DNA from 3 places in the Streptomyces sp. NPDC045899 genome. Region 1 is predicted to be linked to each of the others. Evidence: predicted binding sites of a transcription regulator. Region 1 holds the regulator's gene; each other region holds the start of a gene.

Region 1 (6,868 bases):
CCGGCCGTGCGGCCGCTCTTCAGATCCGCGTTGCAGGTCAGCCAGCGGACCTCGACCCCGCCCTTGTCCAGGGCGCGGGAGGCGACCTTGTCGGTGGTGACCGCGACGACGATCGAACTGACCCCGTTGTCCTCGGGGTCGCACCCGGTCACCGCGACGGCGGCCGCGGCCGATACCGCGACGGCCAGGAGCGGACGACCGTACCGATGCCTTACATGGCTCAATGCCCCCATAGGGGACAGGTTCCCACCGAGCGCGGCGAACCGGAAGACCATCGTCGGCCACCGTGGCCCGGCCGGGGCAGGCTCCGGGGGCACGGGCCCTGCCGGGGGCTCAGCCCCAGCGGCCGGTACGCCCCAACAGCAGCGCCGCGGCCGCCGTTCCGGCCGTCGACGTGCGCAGAACGCTCGGACCCAGCCGGTACGGTGCCGCGCCCGCCGCCGCGAAGGCCGTCAACTCCTCGGGCGAGACTCCCCCTTCGGGACCGACCACGAGCACGATCTCACCGCCGGCGGGCAGTTCGGCCGTGGCCAGCGGGGCGCTGCCTTCTTCATGGAGCACGGCCGCGAAATCGGCGTCGGCCAGAAGTCGGGCAACCTGCTTGGTCGTCATCGCGTCCGCGACCTCGGGGAAGGTCAGCCGGCGGGACTGCTTGCCCGCCTCACGGGCGGTCGCCCGCCACTTGCCGAGCGCCTTCAGCCCGCGCTCGCCCTTCCACTGGGTGACACAGCGGGCCGCGGTCCACGGCACGACGGCGTCCACCCCGGTCTCGGTCATGGTCTCCACGGCCAGTTCACCGCGGTCGCCCTTGGGGAGGGCCTGCACCACGGTGATCCGCGGGCTGGGCGGCTCGTCGTGACGCACCCCGGCCACCTCCACCAGCAGCCGGTCCTTGCCCTCGACGGCCGCCACGGTGCCGGAGACGCCCGTACCGAGGCCGTCGGTGAGCACCACGGACTCGCCGACGCGCAGCCGCCGTACGGAGACGGCGTGCCGCCCCTCGGGCCCCTGCAGCGCGACGCGGGTCCCCGCGGCCGCTCCCTGGAGGGAGTCGGCCACGAACACCGGGGCTGTCACCGGGCCTCGCCGTGGAACGTCCCGGCGGTCAATCCGGCGCGCGCCGCGTCCAGTTCGGCGGCAAGGGTCTCCACCAGCTTCCCCGCGGGCAGCTCACGCGCCAGCCGGTGGCCCTGTCCGGCCCACAGCGCCATGCCCTGCGGATCGCCCTGCTTGGCCGCGGCCTTGCGCAGCCCGGAGGTGAGGTGGTGCAGCTGGGGGTAGGCCGCCGGGGCGTACGGGCCGTGGTCGCGGATGAAACGGTTGACCAGGCCCCGGGCCGGACGCCCGGAGAAGGCCCGGGTCAGCTCGGTCCGGCCGAACATCGGGTCCGTCATGGCGCGCTTGTGCAGGGCGTTGGCCCCCGATTCGGGGGTGACCAGGAACGCGGTGCCCAGCTGGGCCGCGCTCGCCCCCGCGGCCAGCGCCGCCGCGATCTGCGCACCGCGCATCAGCCCGCCCGCGGCGATGACCGGGATCCGCACGGTCTCGCGGACCAGCGCGATCAGCGACAGCAGTCCGAGTCCGCCACCCATGCCGTCCTCGGCCGGGTCGTTGCGGAAACCGCCCTGGTGGCCGCCCGCCTCCACGCCCTGCACACAGAGCGCGTCGGCGCCCGCCCACTGGGCGGTCTGCGCCTCGACCGGCGAGGTCACCGTCACGACGGTGCGGGTACCGGCCGCGGCCAGCGCGCCCAGCACCTCACGGGTGGGGCAGCCGAAGGTGAACGAGACCACCGGCACCGGGTCCTCGAGCAGGATCGCCAGCTTCGCCTCGTACGCGTCGTCGGCCCCCGCGTCGGGGTCGCCGAGCGGTGTCTCGTACCAGGTGGACTCACCCGCGAGCTGCTCGCGGTAGACCTCGACGGCGGCCGGGTCCGCGGTGGGCGGCTGCGGCATGAAGAGGTTGACCAGGAAGGGGCGGCCGGTCAGCCCGCGCAGCTGTTTGATCTCTTCGTACATCGCCTCCGGGGTCTTGTACCCGGCGGCGAGGGAACCGAGGCCACCGGCCTCGGAGACGGCGGCGGCCAGCGGAGGGCAGGAAGCCCCGCCCGCCATCGGCGCCTGCACGATCGGATACCGAAAGAGATCGGTCAGTGCGGAGGGCATGGCCACATCGTGTCATGCGCTCCACACCGAACGGCAACCGGACTCCGGCCGCGACGGCGGTCGCGGCCGGAGCGTCCGGGCCTGCGGCCGGGGACACCTAGCGCCCGTTGAACGCATCCTTCAAACGCGAGAACAACCCCTGCTGCCCCGGCTTGAACTCGCCGGTGGGGCGCTCCTCGCCGCGCAGCTTGGACAGGCGGCGCAGCAGCTCCTCCTGCTCCGCGTCCAGCTTGGTCGGGGTGGTCACCTCGACATGGACGATCAGATCGCCCCGGCCGCCGCCCCGCAGATGGGTGACACCGCGCTGGTGCAGCGGGATCGACTGGCCGGACTGGGTGCCGGGCCGGATGTCGACCTCCTCCAGGCCGTCCAGCGTCTCCAGCGGCACCTTGGTGCCGAGCGACGCCGCCGTCATGGGGATGGTCACCGTGCAGTGCAGATCGTCGCCGCGGCGCTGGAAGACCGGGTGCGGGACCTCGTGGATCTCCACGTACAGATCGCCCGCCGGGCCGCCTCCCGGCCCGACCTCGCCCTCGCCCGCCAGCTGGATCCGGGTGCCGTTGTCCACACCGGCCGGGATCTTCACCGTCAGCGTGCGGCGCGAACGGATCCGTCCGTCACCGGCGCACTCCGGGCACGGGGTCGGCACCACGGTGCCGAAGCCCTGGCACTGCGGACACGGCCGCGAGGTCATGACCTGGCCCAGGAAGGAGCGGGTCACCTGGGAGACCTCACCGCGGCCCCGGCACATGTCACAGGTCTGCGCCGAGGTGCCCGGCGCGGCGCCCTCGCCGCTGCACGTGGTGCACACCACCGCGGTGTCGACCTGGATGTCCTTGGTGGTCCCGAACGCGGCCTCGCTGAGCTCCACGTCGAGACGGATCATGGCGTCCTGGCCGCGCCGGGTGCGGGACCGCGGTCCGCGCTGCGAGGCGGTGCCGAAGAACGCGTCCATGATGTCGGAGAAGTTGCCGAAGCCCGCGCCGAAGCCACCGGCGCCGCCTCCGCCCGCACCCGACATCGGGTCCCCGCCGAGGTCGTAGACCTGCTTCTTCTGCGGGTCCGAGAGCACCTCGTAAGCGGCGTTGATCTCCTTGAACCGCTCCTGGGTCTTCGGGTCCGGGTTCACATCCGGGTGCAGCTCACGCGCGAGCCGGCGGAATGCCTTCTTGATCTCGTCCTGCGAGGCATCACGCCGCACGCCCAGGACTGCGTAGTAGTCCGTCGCCACTTACGACTCCGCCAGGATCTGTCCGACGTAACGTGCCACTGCGCGTACCGCTCCCATCGTTCCGGGGTAGTCCATGCGGGTCGGTCCGACCACGCCGAGTTTGGCGACGGCCTCGTCGCCCGAACCGTAGCCGACCGCGACCACCGAGGTGGAATTCAGCCCCTCGTGAGCATTCTCATGCCCGATGCGCACGGTCATACCCGAGTCCTTGGCCTCGCCCAGCAGTTTGAGGAGGACGACCTGCTCCTCGAGCGCTTCCAGAACGGGCCGGATCGTCAGGGGGAAATCATGCCCGAAACGCGTGAGGTTCGCGGTGCCGCCGATCATCAGCCGCTCCTCGGTCTCCTCCACCAGCGTCTCGAGGAGGGTCGCCAGCACGGTCGTGACCGTCCCCCGGTCCTCCTGTTCGAAGGACTCCGGGAGATCCTGCACCAACTGCGGCACATCCGCGAACCGCCGCCCCACGACACGGCTGTTGAGCCGGGCCCGCAGATCCGCGAGGGACTCCTCGCTCACCGGCGAGGGGCAGTCCACCATGCGCTGCTCGACCCGGCCGGTGTCGGTGATCAGCACCAGCATCACCCGGGCCGCGGCCAGCGGCAGCAGCTCCACGTGGCGCACCGTCGAACGGGTCAGCGACGGGTACTGCACCACCGCGACCTGCCGGGTCAGCTGCGCCAGCAGCCGGACCGTGCGGCCCACCACGTCGTCGAGGTCCACCGCGCCGTCCAGGAAGTTCTGGATGGCCCGGCGCTCGGGTGTGGACAGCGGCTTCACTCCGGCCAGCTTGTCCACGAAGAGGCGGTAGCCCTTGTCGGTGGGGATTCGTCCGGCGCTGGTGTGCGGCTGGGCGATGAAGCCCTCGTCCTCCAGCGCGGCCATGTCGTTGCGGACCGTGGCCGGGGAGACCCCCAGCCGGTGGCGCTCGGTGAGTGCCTTGGAGCCGACCGGCTCCTCGGTGCCCACGTAGTCCTGGACAATGGCACGCAGCACCTCGAGTCTGCGTTCGCTGAGCACCCGCGCACCTCCAGTCCAGCGGTCTCTTCAGGTGGTCCCCCTGGCACTCAACGGTCACGAGTGCCAGAACCCCTCCGCCAGTGTACGGCGGGGTGCGGTGGCCGGGGCAAGAGCCGACGTGTGGCGGAGCCCGCACGACCCGCCACGCTATCGCCCGAGGAGCTAGCGTCTCGGTATGGAGACGTGTTGGGAAGAGTCGCGGTGGCAGGAGGCGGGCTGGGAGACCATCGCCGCCGGGGTGGCGCGACTGCGCATGCCCGGCTGGGACGAGACCATCGGCGTGGTCGTCGGGCGCACGGACGTACTCGTGGTGGACACCGGCGCCACGCTCCGTGACGGGGCCGCGCTGCGCACCCAGATCACCCGGCTCGCCGGGATGCGCCCCACCCGGATCGCGCTCACCCATCCGCATTTCGACCACGTCCTGGGCACGGCCGCCTTCTCGGGCTGCGAGGTGTACGGGGCGGCGGGCCTGGACGAACTGCTGCGCTCGGAGCGGGAGGAACTGCGCGAGAGCGCCATCCGGCAGGGCGTGGACCGGGGAGCCGCCACCGAGGCCGCGGACCATCTGGTCCTCCCCCACCACCTGGTCTCCGGGGAGCTCACCCTCGACCTGGGCGACCGGCGGGTGCTGCTGGCGAACGTGGGCCCCGGGCACTCCGCCCATGACCTGGCGGTCCTGGTCCCCGGCCGGCCCGAGGTGGTCTTCTGCGGCGATCTGGTCGAGGAGTCCGGTCCGCCGCAGGCGGGGAGTGACGCGATCCCCTCGCGGTGGCCCGCCGCCCTGGACCGGCTGCTGGAGCTCGGCGGCGAGGAGGCGCGGTACGTACCGGGCCACGGATCGGTGGTGGACGCGGAGTTCGTCCGCACCCAGCGTGACGAACTGGCGGCCCGCTTCGGCGTGTCCGGCTAGACGCGCGGCTATCGTCAGCCGGATGCGCAGCCGATACGACGACCCGGACCTGACCCCGCCGTGGAAGCGGTCACAGCCCGCCCCGGAGGTCCCCGCCGAACCGGACCTCGTCGTGGAGGAGGTCAGCACCGGGTTCTGCGGGGCGGTGATCCGCTGCGAGAAGACCGCGCAGGGTCCGACGGTCACTCTGGAGGACCGCTTCGGCAAACATCGCGTCTTCCCCATGGAGCCGCGCGGCTTCCTGCTCGAGGGCAAGGTGGTCACGCTCGTGCGCCCGCGCGCGACGGCCCCCTCCGCGCCCCGGCGCACGGCCTCGGGGTCCCTCGCGGTACCGGGGGCGCGGGCGAGGGTGGCCCGCGCGGGGCGGATCTATGTCGAGGGGCGCCATGACGCGGAGCTGGTGGAGCGGGTCTGGGGCGACGACCTGCGCATCGAGGGCGTGGTCGTCGAGTACCTGGAGGGTGTGGACGACCTCCCCGCCATCGTCCGGGAGTTCGCGCCCGGTCCGGACGCGAGGCTGGGCGTCCTGGTCGACCATCTGGTGCCGGGCTCCAAGGAGTTCCGGATCGCCGCCGGGGTCACCGGTGACCACGTCCTGGTCGTCGGCCACCCCTACATCGACATCTGGGAAGCGGTGAAACCGTCCTCGGTGGGCATCGCCGCCTGGCCCGGGGTCCCGCGCGGCCAGGACTGGAAGACGGGCGTCTGCCGCGCCCTGGGCTGGCCGGAGAACACCGGCGCCGCCTGGCAGCGCATCCTCTCCTCGGTCCACTCCTACAAGGACCTGCGCCCCGAGCTCCTGGGCCGGGTGGAGGAGCTGATCGACTTCGTGACGGTGGGGGTCAGCTGAGTGTCCGGAACGCGCTGGTTTCCAGCGTGAAGTCCAGCGCCTCGCACTCAGCGTGCTCACGCCACTACCGCGCCCTCGACCGCCGTCACCCTTCGCGTATCAGTCCACCAGATCGCGCACCACCGCGTCGGCCAGCAGCCGCCCCCGCAGCGTGAGCACGGCCCGGCCCTGCCGGTACGGCTCGGGGTCCAGCAGGCCGTCCGCCAGGGCCCGCTCCGCGGCCGCCGCGCCCGCGGGGCGGAGCAGGTCGAGGGGGCAGCCTTCGGAGAGCCGCAGCTCCAGCAGGACGCGTTCGACGCGGCGCTCCTCGTCGGCCAGCAGCTCGCGGCCCGCGCCGGGCGACCGGCCCTCGCCGAGGGCCTGGGCGTACGCGCCGGGGTGCTTCACGTTCCACCAGCGGACACCGCCCACATGGCTGTGGGCGCCGGGCCCCGCGCCCCACCAGTCGGCGCCGCGCCAGTACAGCTCGTTGTGGCGGCAGCGGCCCTCGGGCGTGGTCGCCCAGTTGGACACCTCGTACCAGTCGAAACCGGCGGCCGAGAGCAGTTCCTCGGCGATCAGATAGCGGTCGGCGTGCACATCGTCGTCGGTCATCGGCACCTCGCCGCGCCGGATCCGGCGGGCCAGCTGGGTGCCCTCCTCGACGATCAGCGCGTAGGCCGAGACATGGTCCGGCCCGGCGCCGAGGGCGG
Region 2 (6,868 bases), on a different contig from region 1:
CGCGGAGAAGGAACCGGTGGCGGCCACCGCGCGCAGCACTCGGAGGTGACGGGCCTCGATCATGTCTTTGAGCATAAGCGCCCCTTGGACCCGGACCGGGATCTCCCGCCGCGGCCGATAACGTGCGGCTATGACGACTGCACTGATCACCGGAACCACCGCGGGCATCGGCGCCGCCTTCGCGAGCCGGCTCGCCGCCGACGGGCACAACCTCGTGCTCGTCGCCCGTGACGAGAAGCGGCTGCGCGACCAGGCGGCGGACCTGCACGACCGGCACGGCGTGGAGGTCGAGGTGCTGCGGGCCGACCTGTCCGAGGAGGCGGGCATCGCGGCGGTCGAGGCCCGGCTGGAGGACCGCACCCACCCGGTCGATCTGCTCGTCAACAACGCCGGGTTCGGCAACCGCGGCCGCTATCTGGAGGCGCCGCTCACCGACGAGCTGCGGATGCTGAGGCTCCACTGCGAGGCGGTGCTCCGGCTCACCAGCGCGGCCTGCGGGACGATGCGCGACCGGGGCCGCGGCGGGGTGATCAACGTGGCGTCGATCGCGGCGTTCTTCCCGCGCGGGACGTACGGCGCGAGCAAGGCGTGGGTGGTGCAGTTCACCCAGGGCGCGGCGAAGGACCTGGCGAGTTCGGGCGTCCGGCTGATGGCGCTGTGCCCCGGCTTCGTGCGCACGGAGTTCCACGCGCGGGCGGGGATCAAGCCGGACAGTGTGCCGAGCTGGATGTGGCTGGACGCGGACAAGCTGGTCGCGTCGGCGCTCAAGGACCTCTCGCGCGGGAAGTCGCTGTCCATCCCGGACCCGCGCTACAAGACGATGACGGGGCTGGCGAAGCTGGTCCCGAGGGCGGCGGTGTCGGCGGTCTCCTCCCGGGTCGGCCGCAACTACGCGCGCCGGTAGTCCACCGGGCCGGTGGACCACCGGCCGGCAGTCGCCTCAGCGGTCACCGCGCAGCGCGAAGGCGCGGCCGCCCCTCCCGGGACGGCCGCGCCTTCGTGGCGTCGGGCTCGCGTCAGTGCGCGTGGCCGTGGCCGTGGCCGCCGGCCTCGGCCTCTTCCTCGGCCGGCTTCTCGACCACCAGGGTCTCGGTGGTGAGCAGCAGCGAGGCGATCGAGGCCGCGTTCTCCAGCGCGGAGCGGGTGACCTTGACCGGGTCGATGACGCCGGCCTTCACCAGGTCGCCGTACTCCTCGGTGGCGGCGTTGTAGCCGTGGCCCTTCTCGAGCTCGGCGACCTTCGAGGTGATGACGTAGCCCTCGAGACCGGCGTTCTCGGCGATCCAGCGCAGCGGCTCGACCGAGGCGCGGCGGACCACGGCGACACCGGTGGCCTCGTCGCCGTCCAGGCCGAGGTTGCCCTCGAGCACCTTGGCGGCGTGCACCAGAGCGGAGCCACCACCGGAGACGATGCCCTCCTCGACCGCGGCGCGGGTCGCGGAGATGGCGTCCTCCAGACGGTGCTTCTTCTCCTTGAGCTCGACCTCGGTGGCCGCGCCCACGCGGATCACGCAGACACCGCCGGCCAGCTTCGCCAGACGCTCCTGGAGCTTCTCGCGGTCCCAGTCGGAGTCCGTGCTCTCGATCTCGGCCTTGATCTGGGCGATCCGGCCGGCGACGTCCTCGGCCTTGCCGCCACCGTCGACGATGGTGGTGTCGTCCTTGGTGACGGTCACGCGGCGGGCGGTGCCCAGCACGTCGAGACCGGCCTGGTCCAGCTTGAGGCCGACCTCTTCGGCGATGACGGTGGCGCCGGTGAGGGTCGCCATGTCACCGAGCATCGCCTTGCGGCGGTCGCCGAAGCCCGGGGCCTTCACCGCGACGGCGTTGAAGGTGCCACGGATCTTGTTGACGACGAGGGTGGACAGGGCCTCGCCCTCCACGTCCTCGGCGATGATCAGCAGCGGCTTGCTGGCGCCGGCCTGGATGACCTTCTCCAGCAGCGGCAGCAGGTCCTGGATCGAGCCGATCTTGCCCTGGTGGATCAGGATGTACGGGTCGTCGAGGACGGCCTCCATACGCTCCTGGTCGGTCACCATGTAGGGCGAGAGGTAGCCCTTGTCGAAGGCCATGCCCTCGGTGAAGTCGAGCTCCAGGCCGAAGGTGTTGGACTCCTCGACGGTGATGACACCGTCCTTGCCGACCTTGTCCATCGCCTCGGCGATCAGCTCGCCGACCTGCTTGTCCTGGGCGGACAGCGCGGCCACGGCGGCGATGTCGGACTTGGAGTCGATCGGGCGGGCGGTCGCCAGGAGGTCGTCGGAGACGGCCTTGACCGCGGCGTCGATGCCCTTCTTCAGGGCGGCCGGGGAGGCACCGGCGGCCACGTTGCGCAGGCCCTCGCGGACCAGCGCCTGGGCCAGCACGGTGGCGGTGGTGGTGCCGTCACCCGCGATGTCGTTGGTCTTGGTCGCCACCTCCTTGACGAGCTGGGCGCCCAGGTTCTCGTACGGGTCCTCGACCTCGACCTCACGGGCGATGGTGACACCGTCGTTGGTGATGGTCGGGGCACCGAACTTCTTGTCGATGACCACGTTGCGGCCGCGGGGACCGATGGTGACCTTGACCGTGTCCGCCAGCTTGTTGACGCCGCGCTCGAGGGCGCGACGGGCGTCCTCGTCGAACTTCAGGATCTTCGCCATGAGTTGCGTATGTCCTCTCAAACGAACCGCGTCCCGACCCCGGGTATCTGTGACACGGGCACCGGGACGCGGCTCATAGGCAAATCTTCGGTGATTACTTCTCGACGATCGCGAGGACGTCGCGAGCCGAGAGGACGAGGTACTCCTCGCCGTTGTACTTCACCTCGGTGCCGCCGTACTTGCTGTAGAGCACGACGTCACCGACGGCGACGTCGAGCGGAAGACGGTTGCCTTCCTCGAAGCGGCCCGGGCCCACGGCCAGGACGACGCCCTCCTGGGGCTTCTCCTTGGCGGTGTCCGGGATGACCAGACCGGAAGCCGTGGTCTGCTCGGCGTCGAGCGGCTGCACCACGATGCGGTCCTCGAGCGGCTTGATGGCAACCTTGGAGCTGGTGGTCGTCACGATCCGACCTCCCCCTTCGGAGATCTCACGGGGTTAACTGTCTGAGGTGGCGACCAGGTGGATCCGTCGTCGCGGGTGCCGGACCTGCCCGTCGCTGTGTGGTTGGCACTCCACACTGCCGAGTGCCAGCCTCGACATTATGACGCGGTTAGCACTCAGTCAACTAGAGTGCCAGGCGATGCGGGGACGGGCACCGATCGCCACCCCGCCGCGGGACCCGCCCGGCCCCCTCAGACGTAGTCCTCCAGCCGCGCCACCGTGAAGCCCTGCTCCTGGATCGCCCGCAGCATCGACGTGATCATGTCGGTCATGGACGCGCCCTCCAGCTGCTCCGGTCCGCGGAAGTGCGCGAGCACGATGTCCCCCGGCTGGAGCGCGCCCCCGGACCGGTAGGCCATCCCGCCCGGCTCCATCTCGGCGCGCCACAGCACCACCGTCCGCGCCCCGCAGTCCGCCGCCGCGCGCAGCGTCGTCCCGTCGTACGCGCCGTAGGGCGGGCGGAACAGCCGCGGCTCGCGGCCGAGGCGGTCGCGGAGGTTGTCCCGCTGGCCGCAGATCTCCTGCCGCTGGGTGTCGTAGTCGAGCCCGGCCAGGCTGGGGTGGGTGAGGGTGTGGTTCTCCATCGGGTTGCCGAGCCGCTGGAGCTCGTCGAAGTAGTCGTACCGGTCGCCGATCACGTTGTCGGTGAGGAAGCCGGTGAAGGGGAGTCCGAGATCGCGGGCCTGCTCCACGAAGCCCGGGTCCTTCTCGATGCCGTCGTCGATCGTCAGGAAGACCACCCGATCGGTGGTCTGCACCCGGCGGATGACCGGCGGCAGCCCCTCCTCGGACGGCTCCTCCAGGACGAGCGGCGGTTTGGCGGCGGGCGGGGGCGGCGGCTGGTCCAACGGCCGGTCCAGACCCCATCTGCGGTACGCCTCGGGGTCACCCGCCGGGGCGGAGCCGGCCCGCGAGGGGCCGGGCGCGCCGGACCCGCCGGGCGCGCCGGACCCGCCGGGGGCGCCGGACCCACCGGGGGCCGGGGACGGTGCGGCGGCCGGACCGGACGCCCCTTCCGGAACCGGGGAGACCGGCGGCGGGGAGTGGTCCGGGGCCGCGGAGATCTCCGGGGGGCGCGCCGCCGGTGGCGGTGCGGTGGGTGAACGCCCCGCGGTCTGCGGGGCCGGGGACTCCGCGGCCGTGGCGGTGTCCACGGTGGTCCGGGCGAGCGGACCGGGGCCCTTAAGGCTTCCGCAGCCCGTGAGCACGACCGCCGCGGTGGTGAGGACCAGACACCGCGAGAACCCATTCTTGATCATCGGCATATATGTGATCTTCGGCCGGAATGGGGGGAAGCGCGCGCCGCGTGGGTGCGAATACGCCCGCGGGAGCGGGGAGAATGGGCCATGTGGACGTTGACGCCTTCGACTCACTCCTCGGCGACGAGGGTCAGGAGCTGCTCACCGCGCTCCGGGACCACGACCCGGCGGACGAGCTCACCACCGCGACCCGGCTGCGCCGTGACCATCCGGCGGCGCTGGTCTCGGCGGCCCTGACGCAGGCCCAGTTGCGCCAGCGGGCGGTCGCCAAGTTCGGCGAGGACGCCCACCGGATGTACTTCACCCCGCACGGTGTCGAGCAGTCCACGCGCACCTCCGTGGCCGCCTACCGCGCCGAGCGGTTCGCCGGGTTCGGGGTGCGCGGCGTGGCCGATCTGTGCTGCGGCATCGGTGGCGACGCGATCGCGCTCGCCCGGGCGGGCATCTCCGTACTGGCCGTCGACCGGGATCCGCTGACCTGCGCGGTGGCCCGCGCCAACGCCGCTTCCCTGGGTCTGTCCGAGCTCATCGAGGTCCGCTGCGCGGATGTCGCCGAGATCGACACCACCCCCTTCGACGCGGTCTTCGTCGATCCCGCCCGGCGCGGCGGCCGGGGCCGGGTCTTCGACCCCGAGGCGTACTCCCCGCCGCTGTCCTGGGCCGTCGGGGCCGCCCGCACCACGCCGCGCGCCGCGCTCAAGATCGCCCCGGGGATCCCCCACGAGGCGGTCCCGGAGGACGCGGAGGCCGAGTGGATCTCGGACCACGGGCAGGTGAAGGAGGCCGTGCTGTGGTTCGGCACGGCCCGCCCCGGGATGCGCCGCGCCACCCTGCTCCCGGCCTCCCACTCGCTGCTGGGCACCCGGCTGCTGCCCGATCCGCCGACCGGTCCGGTGGGGCGCTGGCTGTACGAACCGGACGGCGCCGTCATCCGTGCCCATCTGGTGGCCGATGTCGCGGCCCGGATCGGCGGGCGGCTCATCGATCCGACGATCGCCTACATCACGGCGGACGAGCTGCGCCCGACGCCGTACGCCACGCCGTACGAGATCACCGACGTCCTGCCGTTCAACCTGAAGAAGCTCAAGGCGCTGCTGCGGGAGCGGGAGATCGGGATCGTCACGATCAAGAAGCGGGGTTCGGCGGTGGAACCGGAGACGCTGCGCAAGAAGCTGCGCCTGGCGGGGCGCAAGGCCTGCACCATCCTGCTCACACGTGTCGACGGCGCCCCGACGATGCTGCTGGGGCATCCGGCCGAGGTGCCCGCTCCGGCTAGCCCCTGAGCACCTCCCGTCCGGCCGGTCCGGCGTTCCGCAGCTCGAACCAGACGCCCTTGGCGTAGCCGCCCGTCGGATCGCCCTCCGCCGTCCCCCACGCCTCGGCGAGCGCGCCGACCACGCGCAGCCCGCGGCCGCGCGGCTGGTCGCCGTCCGGGAGGCGGGAGGGCACCGGGAGCGCGGCGCAGCCGTCGTAGAGCAGTACACGCAGCCGCGGGGGCTCGATCACCACGCGCAGCAGCAGCGCGTCGCCCTCGCCGTGCAGATAGGCGTTGGTGACCAGCTCCGAGGTGCACAGGGTCGCGGCGTCCACCAGGCCCTGTTGATCGGTGCAGTTCAGGACGCAGGCGACGAAGTCCCGCAGGATCTTGGGCGACGCGGGGCCGCGGCTGCCGCGCAGGGTGTAGACGCAACGGTCACCGGAGGCGGTGGGCGCGGGCGGCGGGACATCCTCGGGCTCGTGGTCGGTACCCATGGGTCAACTCCCTGCGAGGGGGCCGATGGTGCGCGTACCGTTGCGGCGATCAACGCGTGGTAGCGGTTCCGCCACCCACGGTAGGGCAGATATGGAAACATCTGCTACGGCACCGGTTAATTTCCCCGACGTCCGGCCCCTGAGGGGGAAAGAGCAACGGAGGAGCATGCCGCCCAGAAGCGCCCCCACCGCCCGTCAACTCCGGCTGGGCACCGAGCTGCGGAGGATGCGCGAGAAGGCCGGACTCGGCATCCAGGACGCCGCCGACCGGCTGGGCATCAACCGCACCCACATCACCAACCTGGAGCTGGCGCGCTTCGGGGTGAGCGAGGAGCGGGTCCGCGCGCTCGCCTCGATCTACGCCTGCCCGGACCGCGCCTACGTCGACGCGCTCGTCGCCATGGCCCGGGAGCGCAAGGGCGGTTGGTGGGAGGAGTACCGCGGCCATATCGCGACCGGCGGTCTCGACCTCGCCGAGCTGGAGTACTACGCGCGGAGTCTGCGCGTGGTCGAGCTGATGTTCCTGCCCGGTCTGCTGCAGACGGAGGCGTACGCCACCGCCGTCCTCAACGAGACGGTGCCCCCGTGGTCCCCGACGGAGCTGCGGCGCAGACTCTCCCACCGGATGAAGCGCCGGGACGTCCTCGACCGGGACGATCCGCCGCCGTGCACGTTCATCCTCCACGAGGCGTCCCTGCGGATGCGGTTCGGCGGACCGCAGCTGATGCGCGCCCAGTTGGAGAGCCTGCTGGAGGCGTCCACCCGGAGGAACG
Region 3 (6,868 bases), on a different contig from region 1:
CGCCCAGAAGCTGGTGCTCAACATGATCTCGACCATCACCATGATCCGGCTCGGCAAGACCTTCGGGAACCTGATGGTCGATGTCCGCGCCTCCAACGAGAAGCTGCGGGCCCGTTCGCGCCGGATCGTCTCGCTGGCCACCGGTGCCCCGGACGAGCGCATCGAGCGCGCGCTCGCGGCCACGGACGGCGAGACCAAGAACGCCATCCTCACCATCCTGGGCGAGGTGGACGCGCCGACGGCCGAGCAGCTGCTCGGCGAGGCGGGCGGCCGGCTGCGCGCGGCCCTGGAGGCCGCGCGGGCGCGCTGAGCGCTCCGCGGGGCCGGAAGAGAACGCCGTCGGGGCGGCACCCCTGGGAGAGGGTGCCGCCCCGACGATCTCAGGACGGTTCGACCGACGAAGACGTCGATCAGAAGTCCATGTCACCGCCCGGCATGCCGCCCGGAGCGCCCGCCGCGGCGGCCTTCTCCGGCTTGTCGGCGATGACGGCCTCGGTGGTGAGGAACAGCGCGGCGATCGACGCGGCGTTCTGCAGCGCGGAGCGCGTGACCTTGGCCGGGTCGATGATGCCCTCGGCGATGAGGTCGACGTACTCGCCGGTGGCGGCGTTCAGGCCGTGGCCCGGGGTCAGGTTGCGCACCTTCTCCACCACGACACCGCCCTCGAGGCCGGCGTTGACCGCGATCTGCTTCAGCGGGGCCTCGAGCGCCAGGCGGACGGCCTGGGCACCGGTGGCCTCGTCACCCTCGAGCTCCAGCTTCTCGAAGACCGAGACGGTCTGGAGCAGGGCCACGCCACCACCGGCGACGATGCCCTCCTCGACGGCGGCCTTGGCGTTGCGCACCGCGTCCTCGATGCGGTGCTTGCGCTCCTTGAGCTCGACCTCGGTCGCGGCACCGGCCTTGATGACGGCCACGCCGCCGGCCAGCTTCGCCAGGCGCTCCTGGAGCTTCTCGCGGTCGTAGTCCGAGTCCGAGGACTCGATCTCGGCGCGGATCTGGTTGACGCGGCCCTGCACCTGGTCGGTGTCGCCGGCGCCGTCCACGATCGTGGTCTCGTCCTTGGTGACCGTGACCTTGCGGGCGCGGCCGAGCAGGTCGATACCCGCGTTCTCCAGCTTGAGGCCGACCTCCTCGGAGATGACGGTGCCACCGGTGAGGATGGCGATGTCACCGAGCATGGCCTTGCGGCGGTCACCGAAGCCCGGGGCCTTGACGGCGACGGACTTGAAGGTGCCACGGATCTTGTTGACGACCAGGGTCGCCAGGGCCTCGCCCTCGATGTCCTCGGCGATGATCAGCAGCGGCTTGCCGGACTGCATGACCTTCTCGAGCAGCGGGAGGAGGTCCTTCACGCTGGTGATCTTCGAGTTGACGATCAGGATGTACGGGTCGTCGAGCGACGCCTCCATACGCTCCATGTCCGTCGCGAAGTACGGGGAGATGTAGCCCTTGTCGAAGCGCATGCCCTCGGTGAGCTCGAGCTCGAGCCCGAAGGTCTGCGACTCCTCGACGGTGATGACGCCTTCCTTGCCGACCTTGTCCATCGCCTCGGCGATGAGCTCGCCGATCTGGGTGTCGGCGGCGGAGATGGAGGCGGTGGAGGCGATCTGCTCCTTGGTCTCCACGTCCTTGGCCTGCTCGAGCAGCTGGGCGGAGACGGCCTCGACGGCCTTCTCGATGCCGCGCTTCAGGGCCATCGGGTTGGCACCCGCGGCGACGTTCCGGAGGCCTTCCTTGACCAGCGCCTGGGCCAGGACGGTCGCGGTCGTCGTGCCGTCACCGGCGACGTCGTCCGTCTTCTTCGCGACCTCCTTGACCAGCTCGGCGCCGATCTTCTCGTACGCGTCCTCGAGCTCGATCTCCTTGGCGATGGACACACCATCGTTGGTGATCGTGGGGGCGCCCCACTTCTTCTCGAGGACGACGTTGCGGCCCTTGGGGCCGAGGGTGACCTTGACGGCGTCGGCGAGCTGGTTCATCCCGCGCTCGAGGCCGCGCCGTGCCTCCTCGTCGAACGCGATGATCTTGGCCATGTGAAGTGGTCCTCCCAAGACTTAGGGGGTACCTCCCAGGCCGTCAGGCCGTGGGGGCGGGTTGCTCCGGACCGCGCTGGCGCCCGCGACGGACGGCCTGTCTGCCCTGCGGTTCCTTGCCCCACATGGCCGACGGGCCTCACCGACCCGGTCCTTCTGTCACTCTCACTCGTAGAGTGCTAACGCCAATGATTAGCACTCGACCCATGAGAGTGCAAGCGCCCGAAGGGCGTCCCGGAGGGGTGGCGGCCGGGTGACGGGTGGGCGCAGGGGCGGGACACGCCGGAGGGCCCGCACCCCGTAGCGGGGTGCGGGCCCTCCGACAGTCCAGTCAGCTGCCTCGCGTCGGCGCGTCAGCCGACGGCCACGCGGACCATGTCGGCCTGCGGGCCCTTCTGACCCTGCGAGATCTCGAACTCCACCCGCTGGCCTTCCTCGAGGGTGCGGTAGCCGTCCATCTGGATCGCGCTGTAGTGGACGAACACGTCCGCACCACCGTCGACCGCGATGAAGCCGTACCCCTTCTCCGCGTTGAACCACTTGACGGTGCCCTGAGCCATTCCTAACTCCCCTATTGCTGGCCCTTTTGCGCAGGACCGCACTCCGCGGACCCGGGTCAGACCTCACCCTCCGGTCAGGGAGGGTGTGCGCCGGAACGCGTCGACCGCCGCTGAATGTATCCGTCCCAACGCCCTCTGCAACAGGTCAATCGGACGAGAATTCTGGGGACGGCCGAAGGTCCAGAAGTGAAGGATTCTCACGAATGTGGGACAACTCGGGCCGGACATAGGGCACCAACTCGACAAATCATGCTCACACTTCGCGCACAACTTGACGAGTTCCGTATGTGGTTCCGGCCTCCGGCCGGTTCGGAATCTGGCCAACTGTATCGCGATTCCACACACGGAATCGCCCCGTCCGTTTTTCTCCGGACGGGGCGATTCCGATGGTGAGGGAGTGATGAGGGGTCAGCAGCCGCCCGCCACCGCCGGGATGATGGAGACCCCGGCACCGTCCGGCGTGGCCGTGGCCAGGCCCTCCGCGAACCGCACATCGTCGTCGTTGACGTACACGTTCACGAAGCGGCGCAGCTTGCCGGTGTCGTCCAGCACGCGCGCGGAGATGCCCTGGTGGTTCTTCTCCAGGTCCGCCAGGACCTCGGCGAGGGTCGCGCCCTCGGCGCTGACCTCGGCCTGACCGCCGGTGTAGGTACGGAGGATGGTCGGAATTCGGACGTTGACGCTCATACGAGTCCAGCCTCTCGGAACGAGTCAAGGGTGGGGCGGATGGTGGCGGAGGGGCCCGTGGTGGGGGCCACCGCGTCGAGGGTCTTCAGACCGTCGCCGGTGTTGAGGACGACGGTCGTCAGAGTCGGGTCGAGGAGCCCGTCCTCGATCAGCTTCCTGGTCACACCGACGGTCACCCCGCCCGCGGTCTCCGCGAAGATCCCCTCGGTGCGGGCCAGCAGCTTGATCGCGTCGACGACCTGCTCGTCGGTGACGTCCTCCACGGCCCCGCCGGTGCGGCGCGCGATGTCCAGGACGTAGGGGCCGTCCGCCGGGTTACCGATGGCCAGCGACTTGGCGATGGTGTTCGGCTTCTGCGGGCGCACCACGTCATGACCGGCCTTGAAGGCGGCGGAGACCGGGGAGCAGCCCTCGGCCTGGGCGCCGAAGATCTTGTAGGGGCGGTCCTCGACCAGACCGAGCTGGATCAGCTCCTTGAGCCCCTTGTCGATCTTGGTGAGCTGGGAGCCCGACGCGATCGGGACGACGATCTGATCCGGCAGCCGCCAGCCCAGCTGTTCGCAGATCTCGTAGGCCAGGGTCTTGGAACCCTCGCCGTAGTACGGGCGCAGGTTCACGTTGACAAAGCCCCAGCCCTCGCCCGCCGGGTCGCCGATCAGCTCGCTGCAGAAGCGGTTGACGTCGTCGTAGGTGCCCTCGATGCCGACCAGGTCACCGCCGTAGACGGCGGCCATGACGACCTTGCCCGCCTCCAGGTCGTGGGGGATGAAGACGCAGGAGCGGAAGCCCGCGCGGGCGGCCGCGGCGCCGACCGCGCCCGCGAGGTTGCCGGTGGAGGAGCAGGAGAGCGTGGTGAAGCCGAAGGCGCGGGCGGCCTGGACGGCGATGGCGACGACCCGGTCCTTGAAGGAGTGGGTCGGGTTGCCGGAGTCGTCCTTGATGTGCAGCTCGCCCGTGACCCCGAGCTCACGGGCGAGGTTGTCGGCCTTGACCAGCTTGGTGAACCCTGGATTCAGGCTGGGCGTGTCCGCCACGTCCGCCGGGACCGGAAGGAGCGGGGCATAGCGCCAGATGTTGTTCGGACCGGCCTCGATCCGCCGGCGGAGCCCCTCCGGGTCGCCGGTCGGCAGCTCGTACGCGATCTCGAGCGGGCCGAAACACGCCGCACACGCGAAGATCGGGCCGAGGTCGAAACGCTCACCGCACTCACGACAGGACAGCGCGACGGCGGGGCCGAAGGAGGGCGAGGTGGACGCCGGGGCAGCGGCGTCGGAAGAGGTGGTTGAGCTTTCGACGGATTGCACAGCCATGGAGGCGAGGCCCTTTCTCCTCATCTTCCTCGCGACGCACTTCGCCACGAGACGGAATTGGCACCTTCCCGAGCTGGGAGCCTCGCGGTGAGCACGAGACCAGCTGGAGGGTTGCCGGGGCTTCAACGGGCCGTTCCCTCTGCCCCTCTGGATGAGCGGTATGGCACCGGGCTCCGCCCGGGCGTTTGTCATCGCGATGAGCGCCGCGGAGCCGGGTCGACCCCGACATACGACGGTCATGCGCGCTGTTCAAGACTGTAACCGAAGGCCCGGAGGGTTGAGACAGCCGTCCGAAGCGCGAGATGGATCACAGCTGATCACAAGTGATCACAGCAGCAGGGAGACAGACAGGTGCTGGATGAGGTGGAGCGCTGGCTGGAGCACCGCTCCTGGTCGGCCGACGACCGTCCACTGGACCGCCTGCTGGCCGCCAAACGCGACACGGGCCGCACCGTGAGCGTGGTGCTGCCCGCGCTGGACGAGGAGGCGACGGTCGGGGAGATCGTCACGGTGATCCGCCGGGAGCTGATGGACGGGGCGGTGCCGCTGGTCGACGAGCTGGTGGTGCTGGACTCCGGCTCCACCGACCGCACCGCCGAGGTCGCCGCGGCGGCCGGGGCCACGGTGGTCCACCGCGACTCCCTGCTGCCGCGGCTGCCGGCGCTGCCGGGCAAGGGCGAGGTGCTGTGGCGCTCGCTGCTGGCCACCCGTGGCGAGATCGTCTGCTTCATCGACGCCGATCTGCGGGAGTTCGACGCGCGCTTCGTCTCCGGGATCGTCGGACCGCTGCTGACCGATCCGGAGGTGCAGCTGGTCAAGGGGATGTACGACCGTCCGCTGGGGGACGCGGCCGGTCAGGGCGGCCGGGTCACCGAGCTGGTCGCCCGTCCGCTGCTCAATCTGCACTGGCCGCTGCTGGCCGGGTTCGTCCAGCCGCTGGGCGGGGAGTACGCGGCACGGCGCTCGCTGCTGGAGCGGCTGCCGTTCCCCGTGGGGTACGGGGTGGAGCTGGGGCTGCTGGTGGACTCGTTGCACACGGTCGGGCTCGACGCGCTGGCCCAGGTGGACATCGGTGTGCGCAGACACCGCCACCAGGACGGGCAGGCGCTGGGCCGGATGGCCGCGGCCATCTACCGCACCGCGCAGCTGCGGCTGGCCCGCGGCCATCTGGTGCGGCCGCGGCTGACCCAGTTCGACCGGGGCGAGAACGGCTTCGAACCGCGGACCTCCGCCGTGGACACCGAGGAGCGGCCGCCGATGATCGAGATCCCGGAGTACGCGGAGCGGCGAGCGGCCTAGCGGGGTGGGGCGAGCCCGGCGGGAGCACGGTCGGGTACCCCCTACGGGCCGAGAGACCGCCGCCACGTTTGCGTCGCGCGCCCGCTGGCTAGGCTCGCGACATGGCTGCCCAGCGCACTGCCCAGATCCTCGTCGCCTCCAACCGCGGCCCGGTCTCGTACGCGCTGGGCGAGGACGGTTCGCTCGCCGCCAGGCGCGGCGGCGGCGGGCTGGTCTCCGGTCTCAGCGCGATCGGTCCGGACGCCGGTGCGGTGTGGGTGTGCGCGGCCCTCGGCGACGGCGACCGGGAGGCGGCCCGGCGCGCCGGAAGCGGCCATCTGGACACCGCCGACACCGGCGGGCAGCAGGTGCGGATGCTGGACATCGCACCGGACGTGTTCGCCGCCGCGTACAACGGGGTGGCCAACTCGGTGCTGTGGTTCATCCACCACCTGCTCTACCAGACCCCGGTGGAACCGGTCTTCGACGCCGGGGCCGCCGCCCAGTGGGCGGCCTACGAGACGTACAACGCGGCCTTCGCCGACGCGCTCGCCCAGGAGGCGGCCGAGGGCGCGGTGGTGCTGGTGCAGGACTACCACCTGGCGCTGGTGCCGGGGCTGCTGCGGGCCCGCCGCCCCGATCTGCGGATCGGCCACTTCTCGCACACCCCGTGGGCCCCGCCGGACTACTACCGGCTGCTGCCGGACGACGTGGCGGAGGCGGTGCTGCGCGGCATCCTCGGCGGTGACCGCGCGGCGTTCCTCACCGAGCGCTGGGCCACAGCCTTCGCCGACTGCTGCGCGGCGGTGCTCGGTGCCGAGGTCGTCGGGGACGGCGGTGGCGCGGCCACGGCGGTGCGGTTCGAGGGACGGGAGACCCGGCTCGGGGTGCACGGGCTGGGCGCGGACGCGGAGTTCCTGCGGGAGCGGTCGCACGCGGCGGACGTGGACGAACGGCTCGACGCGCTGCGGACCCAGATCGGCCCTGACCGGAAGAC

What was found. Region 1 encodes HrcA, which represses chaperone genes, less so after heat shock. Its sites were predicted from a motif close to TTNGCACTCNGNNNNNCNGAGTGCNAA; they were not measured.
Region 2: a site for HrcA is predicted at 3,194-3,220, ahead of groES (co-chaperone GroES). Genes of this name have one in related genera too.
Region 3: a site for HrcA is predicted at 2,193-2,219, ahead of groL (chaperonin GroEL). Genes of this name have one in related genera too.

What each region holds. Positions count from the first base shown of each region.
Region 1 covers NZ_JBWKKP010000009.1:296,447-303,314, reverse strand. Annotated here, with positions in the region: gene AC07FT_RS16580 (hypothetical protein) at 1-233, opposite strand, end outside; gene AC07FT_RS16575 (16S rRNA (uracil(1498)-N(3))-methyltransferase) at 334-1,077, opposite strand; gene AC07FT_RS16570 (nitronate monooxygenase) at 1,074-2,165, opposite strand; gene dnaJ (molecular chaperone DnaJ) at 2,263-3,396, opposite strand; gene hrcA (heat-inducible transcriptional repressor HrcA) at 3,397-4,413, opposite strand; gene AC07FT_RS16555 (MBL fold metallo-hydrolase) at 4,589-5,326, shown strand; gene AC07FT_RS16550 (DUF3097 domain-containing protein) at 5,349-6,176, shown strand; gene hemW (radical SAM family heme chaperone HemW) at 6,276-6,868, opposite strand, start outside.
Region 2 covers NZ_JBWKKP010000029.1:39,964-46,831, reverse strand. Annotated here, with positions in the region: gene AC07FT_RS31400 (LysR family transcriptional regulator) at 1-63, opposite strand, end outside; gene AC07FT_RS31395 (SDR family NAD(P)-dependent oxidoreductase) at 131-904, shown strand; gene groL (chaperonin GroEL) at 1,017-2,642, opposite strand; gene groES (co-chaperone GroES) at 2,737-3,045, opposite strand; gene AC07FT_RS31380 (polysaccharide deacetylase family protein) at 3,276-4,349, opposite strand; gene AC07FT_RS31375 (class I SAM-dependent methyltransferase) at 4,424-5,626, shown strand; gene AC07FT_RS31370 (ATP-binding protein) at 5,616-6,095, opposite strand; gene AC07FT_RS31365 (Scr1 family TA system antitoxin-like transcriptional regulator) at 6,262-6,868, shown strand, end outside.
Region 3 covers NZ_JBWKKP010000017.1:116,034-122,901, reverse strand. Annotated here, with positions in the region: gene murQ (N-acetylmuramic acid 6-phosphate etherase) at 1-310, shown strand, start outside; gene groL (chaperonin GroEL) at 411-2,036, opposite strand; gene AC07FT_RS24430 (cold-shock protein) at 2,390-2,596, opposite strand; gene AC07FT_RS24425 (MoaD/ThiS family protein) at 3,005-3,283, opposite strand; gene thrC (threonine synthase) at 3,280-4,593, opposite strand; SAM riboswitch class I at 4,611-4,751, opposite strand; gene AC07FT_RS24415 (glucosyl-3-phosphoglycerate synthase) at 4,945-5,892, shown strand; gene AC07FT_RS24410 (alpha,alpha-trehalose-phosphate synthase (UDP-forming)) at 5,994-6,868, shown strand, end outside.